2 regions of the Mesorhizobium sp. BR1-1-6 genome follow, and region 1 is predicted to be linked to the other one. Evidence: riboswitches for the same ligand, from Rfam matches in the RefSeq annotation. Region 1 holds a riboswitch; the other holds the start of a gene.

What was found. Region 1 has a riboswitch for S-adenosylmethionine ahead of metX (homoserine O-acetyltransferase MetX). Riboswitches for the same ligand answer to the same signal wherever they lie in the genome.
Region 2: linked by a shared signal. The riboswitch ahead of LB545_RS24790 (O-succinylhomoserine sulfhydrylase) and the one ahead of metX (homoserine O-acetyltransferase MetX) in region 1 are both predicted to bind S-adenosylmethionine.

What each region holds. Positions count from the first base shown of each region.
Region 1 covers NZ_JAIUHZ010000014.1:88,042-95,247, forward strand. The annotation lists gene LB545_RS22655 (aldo/keto reductase) at 1-325, opposite strand, end outside; gene LB545_RS22660 (gamma-glutamylcyclotransferase) at 444-965, opposite strand; gene LB545_RS22665 (DUF2125 domain-containing protein) at 1,103-2,101, shown strand; gene LB545_RS22670 (sugar kinase) at 2,111-3,040, shown strand; gene LB545_RS22675 (prephenate/arogenate dehydrogenase family protein) at 3,037-3,972, opposite strand; gene hisC (histidinol-phosphate transaminase) at 3,979-5,088, opposite strand; SAM riboswitch at 5,225-5,302, shown strand; gene metX (homoserine O-acetyltransferase MetX) at 5,422-6,591, shown strand; gene metW (methionine biosynthesis protein MetW) at 6,650-7,206, shown strand, end outside.
Region 2 covers NZ_JAIUHZ010000018.1:30,768-37,973, forward strand. The annotation lists gene LB545_RS24790 (O-succinylhomoserine sulfhydrylase) at 1-961, opposite strand, end outside; SAM riboswitch at 1,019-1,096, opposite strand; gene LB545_RS24795 (2'-deoxycytidine 5'-triphosphate deaminase) at 1,174-2,268, shown strand; gene LB545_RS24800 (ABC transporter substrate-binding protein) at 2,367-3,140, shown strand; gene araD1 (AraD1 family protein) at 3,355-4,347, opposite strand; gene mmsB (multiple monosaccharide ABC transporter permease) at 4,549-5,841, opposite strand; gene mmsA (multiple monosaccharide ABC transporter ATP-binding protein) at 5,838-7,206, opposite strand, start outside.

The DNA of each region.
Region 1 (7,206 bases):
CGACGGCCTTTTCGATGTAAGCGGCGGACAGGTCCTTGTGGCCCTGTCCCATGTCCGAGCCGACTTTGGTGACCACCACGACCTTATCGCGGTTGCCGCGGTCCTTCATCCATTTGCCGATGATGGTTTCCGATTCGCCGCCCTCGTGGCCGGGCACCCAGCGCGAATAGGCGTCCGCTGTGTCGACCGCGTTCAGGCCGGCGCCGACGAAGCGGTCGAGCAGGTCGAACGACGTCTTCTCGTCGGCGGTCCAGCCGAAGACATTGCCGCCCAGAACCAGCGGCGCGATGGAAAGGTCGGTGCGACCGAGACGGCGTTTCTGCAAGGCTGATCTCCGTGTTGGTGGGATTGGGCGGCTATCGCCCGTTGAGAGTCGGAGCCTAACCTAGGTCTCGCCGCATCGAGGTCAAAGACCTCGCCGGATTTTTCCGCAAGCCAGCGCTTCACAAAGGCGCGATCCGCCTGGCCACGTCTTCCAACCAGTGATCGCGGATGCCGAGCGCCCGGAGATGGTCCAGCGTGCTCGACACATAATCCTCATTATTGCCGGACTGGCCGACAGCGCCGCGCACCACATCAGCGGCGTGGGCCGCATCGAGCGCACCGGCATACTGCTCATGATTGCGGTCGACGATATAGGCCACGGCCTCGACCGTGCCGCCGCCGTCAAGGCGGACATTGAGCATGCGCTCGAGATAGACATTGGTGACCAGCTCGCGCTCACGCAGATAGGCGATGACCTCGTCCCGCAACTCGCCCGGCACCCGGAAAGCCAGCCCGACGCAGGAACCCCCGCGGTCAAGGCCGAGCACCAGCCCCGGACGTTCCCGCGTGCCGCGATGCACGAAGGAATAGACGCACAGCGCGCGACGATAGCCATGCAGGCGCGCCCGCCTTGTCTCGACATGCGCGAACCCCGGCCGCCATATCAACGAACCATAGCCAAACACCCAAAAATCGCCCATATCGCCGTGCCTGATTGCGTAAGAATGGCAACACCACACCGGAATCGGTGTTTTTTCCGTCCATCTCTGTCTACCTTTTGTCGTTGCCAGAATCGACAGCCCGCCCACAGCCCCCATGCGTGAACGAGAACCGCAGCATGACGTCCACTGACGAACGCCAGCCGAAGCATCGCCGCCGCCTGTTCTGGCTTGCAGCGTTTGTCATCGCGCTGTTCGCCATCTACAGCGGCGGCTGGTTCTATCTCGCCGACAGGGTCCGGAGCGAAGCCGACAAGGCGATCGCCACGCTCAACAAGAGTGGCATCGAGGCCGGCTGCGCCAATCTCCAGGTCAGCGGTTATCCCCTGAGCTTCGCCGTCTCCTGCGACAATCTTGCTTATGAGGACGACGCCAAGAACCTTGCCGCCTCTGCCGGCTCCTTCAACGCCGTCGCCCAGATCATCCAGCCGCTGTCGCCGGTCGCGGACCTGCGCGGTCCGCTCAGGACCTCGGTTCCGGGCATGGTGCCGCTGTGGATCGACTGGGATGATCTTAAGGCCAACGTCAAGCTCTCATGGCCGCTGCCGCGACGCATTTCGCTCACGGCCGAGGGCCTGTCCGGCCAGACCGATCCGGCCGACGACACCGATCCGGTGCAACTGTTCAGCGCCGGCAAGGCGGCGGGCCAGCTGCAGCCGAACGGCAGGGATATCGACTATATCGGCAGCTTCGGCGATCTGGAGATCGACCCCGATGCGATCGGGGGCCGCGTCCTGCCGCCGCTCGACGCCAGTGGCGAGGCGACGCTGAAGAACGGCCTGGCCCTGATCGGCACGCAACTGAAAAGCCTGCGCGGCCAGGCCGTCGAGATCCGCAGGCTGGATTTGTCGTCGGGCACGGCGCACGTCGCCGTTTCCGGGCCGCTGTCGGTCGACACCGAGGGCCTGGTCGATGCCGATCTGATGATCAGGCTGAAAGACCCGAAAGCCGTGGCCGCCATTCTCGGGGCCGCCATACCCGAACAGAAGAACCAGATCGAACAAGGCTTTGCCGCCCTGGCGCTGCTCGGCAACGAACCGTCGATGCCGCTCAAGGTGGTCAAGGGCAAGGCCTCGCTCGGCTTTATCCCGCTGGGCAAGATCAAGCCGGTCGACTAAGCATCCCCAATGGACAGACCGGCAAAACTCCTGAGCGTCGGCGCGCTGACGCTCGACACCATTCTTCGCGTCGAAGCGCTGCCCATCCATCAGGGCAAGTTCATGGCCGCCGATGGCGTCCAGATCGCTTCCGGCATGGCCACGAGTGCCGCCTGCGCCGCACGCCGGCTGGGCGCCGAAGTGTGGCTTTGGGCGAGCGCCGGCGATGATCAGGTCGGCAACCAGCTGATATCGGGCATCGAGGCGGAGGGCGTCGATTGCAGCCTCGTCCGTCGCGTCCCCGGAGCGTCCTCGGCGCTGGCCGCGATCCTTGTCGACGGCCATGGCGAACGCATCATCGTGCCTTTCTACGATCAGCGCGCTCAGGCCGATCCCGACGGCTTGCCGGTCGCCGATCTCACGGCTTTCGATGCCGTGCTGGTCGATGTGCGCTGGCCGGGTGCTGCGGCGCTGGCGCTCAGCGCTGCGCGCGCTGCCCGCCGCCCTGGGATCCTCGATGCCGACACCGCGCCATTGGCAGTGCTGGAGCGGCTGTTGCCGCTCGCCTCGCACATCGTCGCCTCCGAACCGGCGGCGCGCATCGTCTGCGGCCAGGCGCTGGACCCGCAGGCCGCATGCGCCGACCTTGCGTCGCGCACCGACGCTTTCGTCGCGGTAACCGCCGGCGGGGCTGGAACCTGGTGGCATGACAGGCAGGCCGGTTGCGTACGCCACGTCGCTGCGCCAAAGGTCAAGGTGGTGGATACGCTGGCAGCCGGCGACGTCTTTCATGGCGCATTCGCAGCCGGATTGGCGCAAGCCATGCCGATCGAGCAGGCGCTACGCTTTGCCAGCGCGGCCGCAGCGCTCAAATGCCAGCGCTTCGGCGGCAGGCTGGGCGCGCCCGATCGTGCCGAGACACTGGCGATGATGGCGGCGACCTGGCCTGAAGGAGCCTAGTTTTTCGCCGGATGCTCGACCGCCTGGCGACCGAAATCCGGCACGTCGATGTCCTGGCCGGCCTCGATGATCGAGCGTCGCACGGCGCGGGTGCGGGTGAACAGGTCGAACAGCTTGTCGCCGTCGCCCCAGCGGATCGCCCGCTGCAGAAAAGCCAGATCCTCCGAGAACCGCGCCAGCATTTCCAGGATCGCGTCCTTGTTGTGCAGGCACACGTCCCGCCACATGGTCGGATCGGAGGCGGCGAGGCGCGTGAAGTCGCGGAAACCGGAAGCGGAATATTTGATGACTTCCGTCTTGGTCACCGATTCCAGGTCATCGGCGGTGCCGACGATGTTGTAGGCGATGATGTGCGGCAAATGCGAGACGATGGCCAGCGTCATGTCGTGATGCTGCGGATCCATCGTGTCGATGTTGGCGCCACAACGGCGCCAGAATTCGGAAAGCCTTTCCAGCGCGTCCGGATCCGTGTCCGGCAGCGGGGTGAAAATGCACCAGCGGTTGTCGAACAGATCGGCGAAACCGGCATCGGGCCCAGATTTCTCCGTGCCGGCCAGCGGATGGCCGGGAATGAAATGCACCCCACCGGGTATATGCGGCTGCATCTGTGCGATCACGGAAGCCTTGGTCGAGCCGACATCGGTGACGATGGCGCCCCTCTTCAGCGCCGGCGCGATCTCTTGCGCCACCGCGCCGGACGAGCCGACCGGCACCGAGACGATAACCAGGTCGGCATCGCGGACCGCTTCCTTGGCATCTATGGCGTAGGAGGAGCCCAGCCCAAGCTCTTGCGCCCGCGCCAGCGTCGCGGCGCTGCGCGTCGAGATGGCGACATGGCCGGCCAGGCCCTCGCGGCGGATGACGCGGGCCAGCGACGAGCCAATCAGGCCGATGCCGACCAGCGCGATCTTTTCGAACATCGGTGATGCCATGGCGTTCTAGCTTTTCAGGAATGTCGTGAGTGCCGCGACAACGCCGCGATTGGCCTCTTCGGTGCCGACCGTCATACGCAGTGCGTTGGGAAAGCCATAGCCCGAAACACGCCGCAGTATGTAGCCGCGATGGGTGAGATAATCGTCCGCCGCCGCGGCCGAATGCTTGCCGTCGTCGGGAAAATGAATGAGGAGGAAATTGCCGACGCTCGGCGTCACCCGCAACCCGAGCCCGGTCATCTGTTCGCTCAGCCAGGCCAGCCAGGTCTCGTTATGCGCGACGCTACGCTCGATATGGGCGCGGTCGCGGACGGCGGCGATGCCGGCCTCGATCGCCGTCGCATTGACGTTGAAGGGACCGCGTATGCGGTTGATCGCTTCGACGATGTGCATCGGCCCATACATCCATCCGATCCGCGCCCCGCCAAGTCCGATCTTGGAGAAGGTGCGGGTCATGACCACGTTCTGAGAGCTGCCCGCGAGCTCGATGCCGGCCTCATAGTCGTTGCGCCTGACATATTCGGCATAGGCGGCATCGAGCACCAGAAGCACGTTCTTCGGCAGGCCGGCATGCAGGCGGCGCACCTCCTGGAACGGCACGTAAGTGCCGGTTGGATTGTTGGGATTGGCGAGGAACACGATCTTCGTACGTGGCGTGACAGCCGCCAGGATCGCATCGATGTCGGCGCGCTCCTGGGTCTCCTTGACCGCGACAGGCGTCGCACCCGCCGACTGGATGTAGATCTTGTAGACCATGAAGGCGTGTTCGGTGAATATGGCCTCGTCGCCGGGCGCGAGATAAGTCTGCGCCAGCAGGCCGAGGATCTCGTCGGAGCCGTTGGAACAGATGATGTTCTGTGCGTTCAGACCATGCACCTCGGCGATTGCTTCGCGCAGGCGCCGGGCGGTGCCGTCGGGATAGACGTCGAGCTTCGCGGCGACCTCGCGCGCGGCCTCGATTGCCTTCGGCGAGGGGCCGAGCGGGTTCTCGTTCGACGACAGCTTGTGGACCTTGTCCACCCCGGCGGGGGCCGAGCTCTTGCCCGGCACATAGGCCTGGATGTCCATGATGCCCGCGCGCGGGGTTGGACGTGCCTTGTCCGGGGTCTGGCTCATATCGCAAAATCCGTCGAGAACGCTTCCGTCCTGGAAGCCGCTGCGGAAATACAAGCCATGGCCGGCAATGTCGAGAGGTGGCAGTGGTGCCAGCAGGCGGCATTGACGGCGAGGCAGGTGAGTTCTAGAAGGGCAGCGACAGTTCCGTGGTGATTTGGCCGGTCGGCTTGCAGCCACGTTAAACAATTCGCTAAAGGGCCGTTTGCGCGACGTAACCGGCTTTGCGAAGGCAATGCCGGTTTTTTATTGTCCGCGGCCGGCCGGACGAACGCGTCGGCGGCGCGGAGATCGGCAGCGATTTCCGCAAGGCAAGGGTGCAGCAAGAGAGACGAGATGGCCGCTCAGCGCGCTGGCAGAACCAACAACGAGGCAGACCAACCGTCGAGTCCGGTCGTGCGCTTCGGCGCCGACAAGCCGCTCAAGCTCGACGCCGGCACGCTGCTGTCGCCGTTCCAGATCGCCTACCAGACCTACGGCACGCTGAATGACGCCCGTTCCAACGCCATTCTCGTATGCCACGCTTTGACCGGCGACCAGCATGTGGCCAGCACCAATCCAGTGACCGGCAAGCCGGGTTGGTGGGAAGTGCTGATCGGCCCCGGCAAGATCATCGACACCAACCGTTTCTTCGTCATCTGCTCAAACGTCATCGGCGGCTGCCTCGGTTCCACCGGCCCGGCATCCACCAATCCCGCCACCGGCAAGCCTTATGGGCTCGACCTTCCGGTCATCACCATCCGCGACATGGTGCGTGCCCAGCAGATGCTGATCGATCATTTCGGCATCGAAAAACTGTTTTGCGTGCTCGGCGGGTCGATGGGCGGCATGCAGGTGCTGCAATGGGCGTCGAGCTATCCGGAGCGTGTTTTCTCGGCGCTGCCGATCGCCACCGGCGCGCGGCATTCCTCGCAGAACATCGCTTTCCACGAGGTCGGCCGGCAGGCCGTGATGGCCGACCCCGAATGGCATGGCGGCAAGTATTTCGACCACGGCAAACGCCCGGAAAAGGGGCTCGCCGTGGCGCGCATGGCCGCCCACATCACCTACCTGTCGGAAGCAGCCTTGCACCGGAAGTTCGGCCGCAACCTGCAGGACCGCGAAGCGCTGACCTTCGGCTTCGACGCCGATTTCCAGATCGAGAGCTATCTGCGTCACCAGGGCATGACTTTCGTCGACCGCTTCGACGCCAATTCCTATCTCTATATGACGCGGTCCATGGACTATTTCGACCTCGCCGCCGACCACGGCGGCAGGCTGGCCGATGCTTTTGCCGGCACCAAGACCCGCTTCTGCCTGGTGTCGTTCACCTCGGATTGGCTGTTCCCGACCGAGGAGAGCCGCTCGATCGTCCATGCGCTGAATGCCGCCGGCGCGTCGGTGTCCTTCGTCGAGATCGAGACCGATCGCGGGCACGACGCCTTCCTGCTCGACGAGCCGGAACTGTTCGCCGCCATCAATGGCTTCATCGGCTCGGCCGCGCGAGCGAGAGGGCTCGGCGCATGACCCCGCAAAATTGCAGACCTGTCCATCAAGGGTCACGCACCACGACAAGGGGCAAGCCATGAGCGTCAACCGCGCCCAGCGCGTCGATCTCGAGGTGATCGCCGGTCTGATCCCGCCGCAATCGCGGGTGCTGGACGTCGGCTCCGGCGACGGCTCGCTGCTCGAGCTTTTGCAGGAAACCAAGCAGATCGACGGCCGCGGACTGGAGCTGTCGCAGCGCGGTGTCAACGAATGCGTGGCGCGCGGCCTCTCGGTCGTGCAAGGCGACGCCGACAAGGATCTCGAATTCTATCCCGACAAGGGTTTTGATTTCGTCGTCCTGTCGCAGACCTTGCAGGCGACCCGCAACCCGAAGCTCGTTCTCGACGAACTGCTCAGGATCGGCGAACACGCCATCGTGTCCTTCCCCAATTTCGGCCACTGGCGGGTGCGCCTGTCGCTGTTCGTCAAGGGCCGCATGCCGGTGACCAAGGACCTGCCCTATTCCTGGTACGACACGCCAAATATCCACTTCTGCACCATCCGCGACTTCGTCAATCTGTGCGAGGAGCTTGGCGCGACCGTGGAAAGGGCGACCGCGCTCGACGCCAACGGCCAGAAGATCGGCCTGTCGAT
Region 2 (7,206 bases), on a different contig from region 1:
GCTTGCCGCCCTTGACGTCAAAGCAGATCAGGGTGGAGCCGCCCGACATCTGCTTCTTCACGACGTCAGCCTGCGGATGGTCGGCGCGCCCGGGATAGATCACGCGGGCGATCTCCGGCTGCTCGGCCAGAAAATCGGCGATCTTGCCGGCGCTCTCCGTCTGCTGGCGCACGCGCAGCGGCAGCGTTTCCAGGCCCTTCAGCAGCGTCCAGGCATTGAACGGCGACAGGCTGGGGCCCGTATGGCGGAAATAATCGTGCAGGTTCTCGTCGATCCACTTCTTGTCCGACAGGATGACGCCGCCGAGACATCGGCCCTGGCCATCGATGTGCTTGGTCGCCGAATAGACCACGATATGCGCGCCGAGCTGCAACGGCTTCTGCTGCAGCGGCGTGGCGAAGACATTGTCCACGACCAGCCGCGCGCCGATCGAATTGGCAAGCGAAGCGACGGCGGCGATGTCGACCACCTCAAGCGTCGGGTTGGTCGGGCTTTCCAGGAAAAACAGCTTGGTGTTGGGCCGAACCGCCTTTTCCCAATTGGCGATGTCGGTGCCGTCGACCAGCGTCGCCTCGATGCCGTAACGCGGCGCCAGCGTCTCGACCACCCAGCGGCAGGAGCCGAACAGGGCGCGCGCCGCAACGATATGATCGCCGGCCTTGACGCTGCACAGGAGTGCTGCCGTCACCGCCGCCATGCCGGACGCGGTGGCGCGCGCGTCCTCGGCGCCTTCGAGCGCGCACATGCGCTTCTCGAACATGTCGACGGTCGGATTGGCGTAGCGCGAATAGATGAAGCCCGGTTCCTCGCCCTTGAAGCGGGCTTCGGCGGCTTGGGCCGTTTCATAGACATAGCCCTGGGTCAGGTACATCGCCTCGGAAGTTTCACCGAAGCCGGAACGCAGGGTCCCGCCATGCACGAGTGCGGTCTGAGGCTTCCAGTTGCGCGTCTTGCTCGTCATCGTCCTATCCAAACATAAAAAAACCGGCCGCGAAAAAGTCGCAACCGGTCCATGCGGCCTTGCGGCCCGACGGTCCTTTAGCGACTTGTTTAACGTGGCTGCAAGCCGACCGGCCAAATCACCACGGGATAACGACCCTTTAGACCCGCGCCACGCTTGCGTCAATTGCCGGCTTCATTAAGAGACTTGTACCAGCAGAGCGGAGCCAGACTTTGCGGCAGACAGGAATTCTTCCCGATCAGGACATTGCGGCGCTGTTCCAGTCCGGCGCGCTGAAGTCGTCGCGTGCGCTCGACGCCGACCAGATCCAGCCGGCCAGCCTCGATCTGAGGCTCGGCGACAAGGCGTGGCGGGTGCGCGCGTCCTTCCTGCCGGGTCCCAACCACAAGGTCAGTGAAAAACTCGACCGGCTGAAGCTGCACGAGATCAGCCTGGCCGACGGCGCCGTTCTGGAAACCGGCTGCGTCTACATCGTGCCCCTGCTCGAAAGCCTGGCGCTGCCGGCGGAAATTTCGGCGTCCGCCAATCCCAAGAGCTCGACCGGGCGGCTCGATATCTTCACCCGCGTGATGACCGATCGCGGCCACGAGTTCGACAAGATCGCCGCCGGCTATCATGGTCCGCTCTATCTCGAAGTCAGCCCACGCACCTTCCCGATCGTCGTGCGCGCCGGCTCGCGCCTTTCGCAGATACGCTTCCGCACCGGCAATGCGCTGCTCTCGGAAGCAGAGTTGCATCAATTGCACCGGGCCGAAATGCTGGTCGCCACCGAACCGCCGAACATCTCCGGCGGCGGCATCGCATTGTCGATCGATCTCAACGGCGACAGTGACGGGCTGGTCGGCTATCGCGGCAAACACCATACCGGCCTCGTCGATGTCGACAAACGCGCGGCGCAGGAGATCGTCGACTTCTGGGAGCCGATCCACAAGAGCGGCGCCGGCGAGCTGGTGCTCGATCCGGACGAGTTCTACATCCTCGTCAGCCAGGAAGCGGTGCATGTGCCGCCGCTCTACGCGGCCGAAATGACGCCCTTCGATCCGCTGGTGGGCGAGTTCCGTGTCCACTATGCCGGCTTCTTCGATCCGGGTTTCGGCCATTCGGCGGCCGGCGGCACCGGCAGCCGCGCCGTGCTCGAAGTGCGCAGCCATGAGGTGCCGTTCATCCTCGATCATGGCCAGATCGTCGGCCGGCTGGTCTACGAGCATATGCTGAAGCGGCCGCAGGCGCTTTACGGCACCGAGCTCGGCTCGAACTACCAGGCGCAGGGCCTGAAGCTGTCCAAGCACTTTCGCGCCGCGCCCTGAACGCTCATCACCGTCAGGCAAGATACTTGCCTGCGCCGGCTCGCCATGCTTGGCTGCCTCGCCGGCCGCCAACGTGGCGGCGCTCAAGGGGAATGAAAATGCAGATTTCGAAATGGATAATATCGGCGGCGGCCGCCGCCATGCTGACGCTTGGTGCCGGCGCCCTGTCGGCGCATGCGGCGGAGAAAATCAAGATCGGCACCGAGGGAGCCTATCCGCCGTTCAACACCATCACGCCCGACGGCAAGGTCGAGGGCTTCGACATCGACATCGCCAACGCCTTGTGCGCGCAGATGAAGGTCGAATGCGAGATCGTCACCCAGGACTGGGACGGCATTATCCCGGCGCTGCAGGCCAAGAAGTTCGACGCCATCATCGCTTCGATGAGCATCACCGAGGAGCGCAAGAAGCAGGTCGCGTTCACCCACAAATACTATACGACGCCGCTGTCGCTCGTCGCCCTGAAGGACAGCGACATCGCCTCGACCGAACCGGCGGCACTCACCGGCAAGACGGTCGGCGCCCAGGCGGCGACCACGCAGGCCAACTACGCCCAGGACGTCTATGGCAAGGCCGGCGCCGAAGCGAAGCTCTATCCGACCCAGGAAGAGGCAATCACCGATCTCCAGAACGGCCGCCTCGACGCCGTCCTTTCCGACAAGTTCGTGCTGATGGACTGGATGAAGAAGGCGAGCGACGGTTGCTGCAAGATGGTCGGCGACGTCAAGGGCACCGAGACCGAAGCCGGCATTGCCGTGCGCCTCGAGGATACGGCGCTGCGCGACAAGCTCAACGCAGCCATTGACGCCATCGTCGCCGACGGCACCTACAAGAAGATCCAGGACAAGTATTTCGATTTCGATATTTATTGAGATCTGAGACGCTTCTTACCTTCTCCCCTTGTGGGAGAAGGTGGCCTCGCGAAGCGAGGTCGGATGAGGGGTGTTCCAGGGAACGCCAACGCCTCACTCCGGCCAGCACCCCTCAACCGTCTCGGCGCTGCGCGCTGATCCACTGCCCTGGGGCGAGCCACGGGTCTCGCCCCGTCCTTCGGATCCCACAGGGGAGAAGGAATGATGGCCACCCTCACAGCGCCTTCACCGCCACCTTCACCGGCTTTTCGATTTCGAGCGGGTTGCGCAGCGGCAGGCCGAAATCGCCGGCCTCGATCTCGAACACGTCGCCGGCCTCGGTCTTGATGCCGTCGGCGAAGGACAGGGTCGCGGTGCCGAACATGTGCACATGCACGTCGCCCGGCTGGCGGAAAGCCGAATATTTGAAATGGTGGTGTTCGAGATTGGCGATGGTGTGCGACATGTTCGCTTCGCCCGACAGGAACGGCTTTTCCCACATCAACTTGCTGTCGCGCCAGATGCGTGAGGAGCCCCTGATGTCGGCGGGCAGGTCGCCGACCAGGATCTCCGGTCCGAAGGAAGCGTTGCGCAGCTTGGAATGGGCGAGAAAGAGGTAGTTCACGCGTTCGGTCACATGATCGGAAAATTCGTTGGACAGCGTGAAGCCGACCCGGAACGGCGCGCCGTCGTCGCCGATGACATAGATGCCGGCAACCTCGGGCTCCTCGCCGGCATCCTTGGCGAAGGCCGGCGACAGGAGCGCGGCACCCGGCGCCACGGCCATCGTGCCATTGCCCTTGTAGAACCATTCCGGCTGCACCCCGATCTGGCCTTTCGCGGGTTTGCCGCCTTCCAGCCCCATGCGGAACATCTTCATGGAATCGGTGAGCTGCTCCTCGCCGTCGGTGCTGAGCTTCTTGTGCATGGAATCGCGCGTCGCCGCCGAGCCGAGATGCGTTAGCCCCGTGCCGGTCAGATGCAGATGCGCCGGATCGGGATGATTGATCGGCGACAGCAGCCGCCCCTTCTTGTAGGCGGCGTCGAGATCGACGGTCTCGCCGAGCCCCTTGCGTTCGATCAACGCGGCAAGGCCCACGCCGGTACGAGCGGCTTCCATCGCCAGCGAATAGACGCTGCGCGCGCCGTTGATGATCCGGGTCTTGCCGCCTGTGCGGGCAACGACACGGATGGTCTCGGCGTCGTCGAGAATCTGCGAGATCAGCATGATCAGTCCTCTCTCATATGTCTTGGCATGGCTGCCTTCTGGCAAACCCTGACCTGCGCGGCTCGGACTGGCCGTGCCACGGGTTGAACTCTTCGTCCGGATTGCGCTCGCGAGCCCGGTCCCTGAAGGACTTCTTCAAGCCGGCGAATTGCCGGCAGCGCCGCGACCGTATGCCTCCTGCTTGCCTCGCCTGAAACCTGTTCAGGCCTTGTTCTTGTTGTAGACGTCGAAGATCACGGCGCCGAGCAGCACCAGGCCCTTGACCACTTGCTGCCAGTCGACATTGACGCCCATGATCGACATGCCGTTGTTCATCACGCCCATGATAAAGCCGCCGACCACCGCGCCGATGACCTGACCGACGCCGCCCATCGCCGAGGCGCCGCCGATGAACACCGCGGCGATGACGTCGAGCTCGCTGCCGAGGCCTGCCGCCGGCACGGCCTGGCCAAGGCGTGCCGCGATGATCAGGCCGCCAAGCGCCGACAGCACGCCCATATTGACGAACACGTAAAGCGTCAGGCGCTCGGTCTTGATGCCCGACAGCTGCGCGGCCTTGGCATTGCCGCCCATCGCATAGATGCGGCGGCCGATCGTCATGCGCTTGGTGACGAAGACGAACAGCGAGATCAGCAGGCCCATGACGAGCAGCACCACCGGCAGGCCCCGATAGCTGGCGAACTGGTAGACCAGGAACAGCGCCAGCGCGCTGCCGACCAGCGTCTTGATGACGAACAGGGTAAAGGGCTCGGCCTCATAGCCGTGGCGTTCGCGTTTGCGTCGCGTCCGTAGCCCGAAATAGGCATAGGCCAGCACGGCGATCAGGCCCAGCACGATCGTCGTCATGTGCAGCGTCAGACCGCTGCCCATAATCGTCTTGCCGGCTGCATTCACCGTTGGCGGGATCAGCGTCAGCGGTCCGATGACATCTGGAATGAAGCCGGAGCTGAGCGCCTTGAACTCGGGCGGCAGCGGTCCGACCGAAGATCCGCCGCCGAGCAGCGCCTGGCATATGCCGCGGAAGATCAGCATGCCGGCCAGCGTCACGATGAAGCTCGGTATTCGATGGTAGGCGATCCAGTAGCCTTGCGCCGCGCCGATCAGGCCGCCAACGATCAGGCAGACGATGGAAACCACCAGCGGGTTGCTGAATATGCCGAGAGGCCAGATCACCATCATCATCGCCGCCAGCGCACCGATGAAGCCGGCCACGGACCCCACGCTGAGGTCGATATGGCCCGATACGATGACCAGCAGCATGCCGAGCGCCATCACGATGATGAAGGAGTTCTGCTGCACCAGATTGCTCAGGTTCACCGGCTTGAACAGCGTTCCCGAGGTGGTGAACTGGAAGAACACCATGATGGCGATCAGCGCCAGGATCAGGCCGTATTCGCGCAGGTTCGTCGCCAGCGCCGATACGGCGATGCGTGGACGCTGCCCTACATCTTCGGCGACGTTGCTTTGCGGGGCGGGGGCGCTTTCCGTGCTCATGCTGCTTTTCCTTCTCCCCGAACGATGGCGCGCATTATTCTTTCTTGGCTTGCGTCCGCCGCGGGCATTTCGCCGACGATGCGGCCTTCGTTCATGACATAGATGCGGTCGGTGATGCCGAGCAGTTCTGGCATTTCCGACGAGATGACCACGATCGCCTTACCTTCGGCCGCAAGGCGCGCGATGATCGTATAGATTTCATATTTGGCGCCGACATCGATGCCGCGCGTCGGCTCGTCCAGGATCAGCACTTCCGGGTCGGCGAACAGCCATTTCGACAGCACCACCTTCTGCTGGTTGCCGCCGGAAAGATTGCCGGTCATCTGATAGACGCTGGAGGCGCGGATGTTGGTCTGCTTGCGATAGTCGTTGGCGACGGCAAGCTCGCGCAAATCGTCGATCACGCTGTGGCGCGACACGCCGCCGAGATTGGCCAGCGTAATGTTGTGCTTGATATGGTCGATGAGATTGAGGCCGTAGGTCTTGCGATCCTCGGTCACATAGGCAATGCCGTGTTCGACCGCCCTGCTCACAGAGGAGACGTCGATCGGCTTGCCCTTGAGCAGCACCTCGCCGGTGATGCGGCGCCCATAGGAGCGGCCGAACAGGCTCATGGCGAATTCGGTTCGCCCGGCGCCCATCAGCCCGGCAATGCCGACCACCTCGCCCTTGCGCACATTGATGTCGATGCCCTTGATCACCTGCCGCTCGGCGTGGAGCGGGTGATAGACCGACCAGTTCTTCACCTCGAACACGACCTCGCCGATATCGGGCTCGCGCGGCGGATAGCGGTCGTCGAGCGAACGGCCGACCATCGAGGTGATGATGCGGTCTTCCGAGATGTCCTTCCTGGACAGCGTCTCGATGGTTCGCCCGTCGCGGATGACGGTCACCTTGTCGGCGACCCGGTTCACCTCGTTGAGCTTGTGCGAGATCAGGATCGAGGTCATGCCTTGTCGCTTGAATTCGAGCAGAAGGTCGAGCAGCGCCTGGCTGTCCTTTTCGCTGAGCGACGCCGTCGGCTCGTCGAGGATCAGGAGCTTGACCTCCTTGCTCAGCGCCTTGGCGATCTCGACCAGCTGCTGCTTGCCGACACCGATATTGGTGATCAGCGTCTTGGGGTCCTCCTTGAGGCCCACCTTCTTCAGCAGGGCGCTGGTGCGCGCCTCGTTGGCATTCCAGTCGATGACGCCGTATCGGGCGTGTTCGTTGCCGAGGAAGATGTTTTCGGCGATCGACAGCATCGGCACCAGCGCAAGCTCCTGGTGGATGATGACGATGCCCTTGCGTTCGCTGTCATGAATGCCTTTGAACTGGCATTCCTGGCCCTGAAAGATGATCTGGCCGTCATAGGTGCCGGAGGGA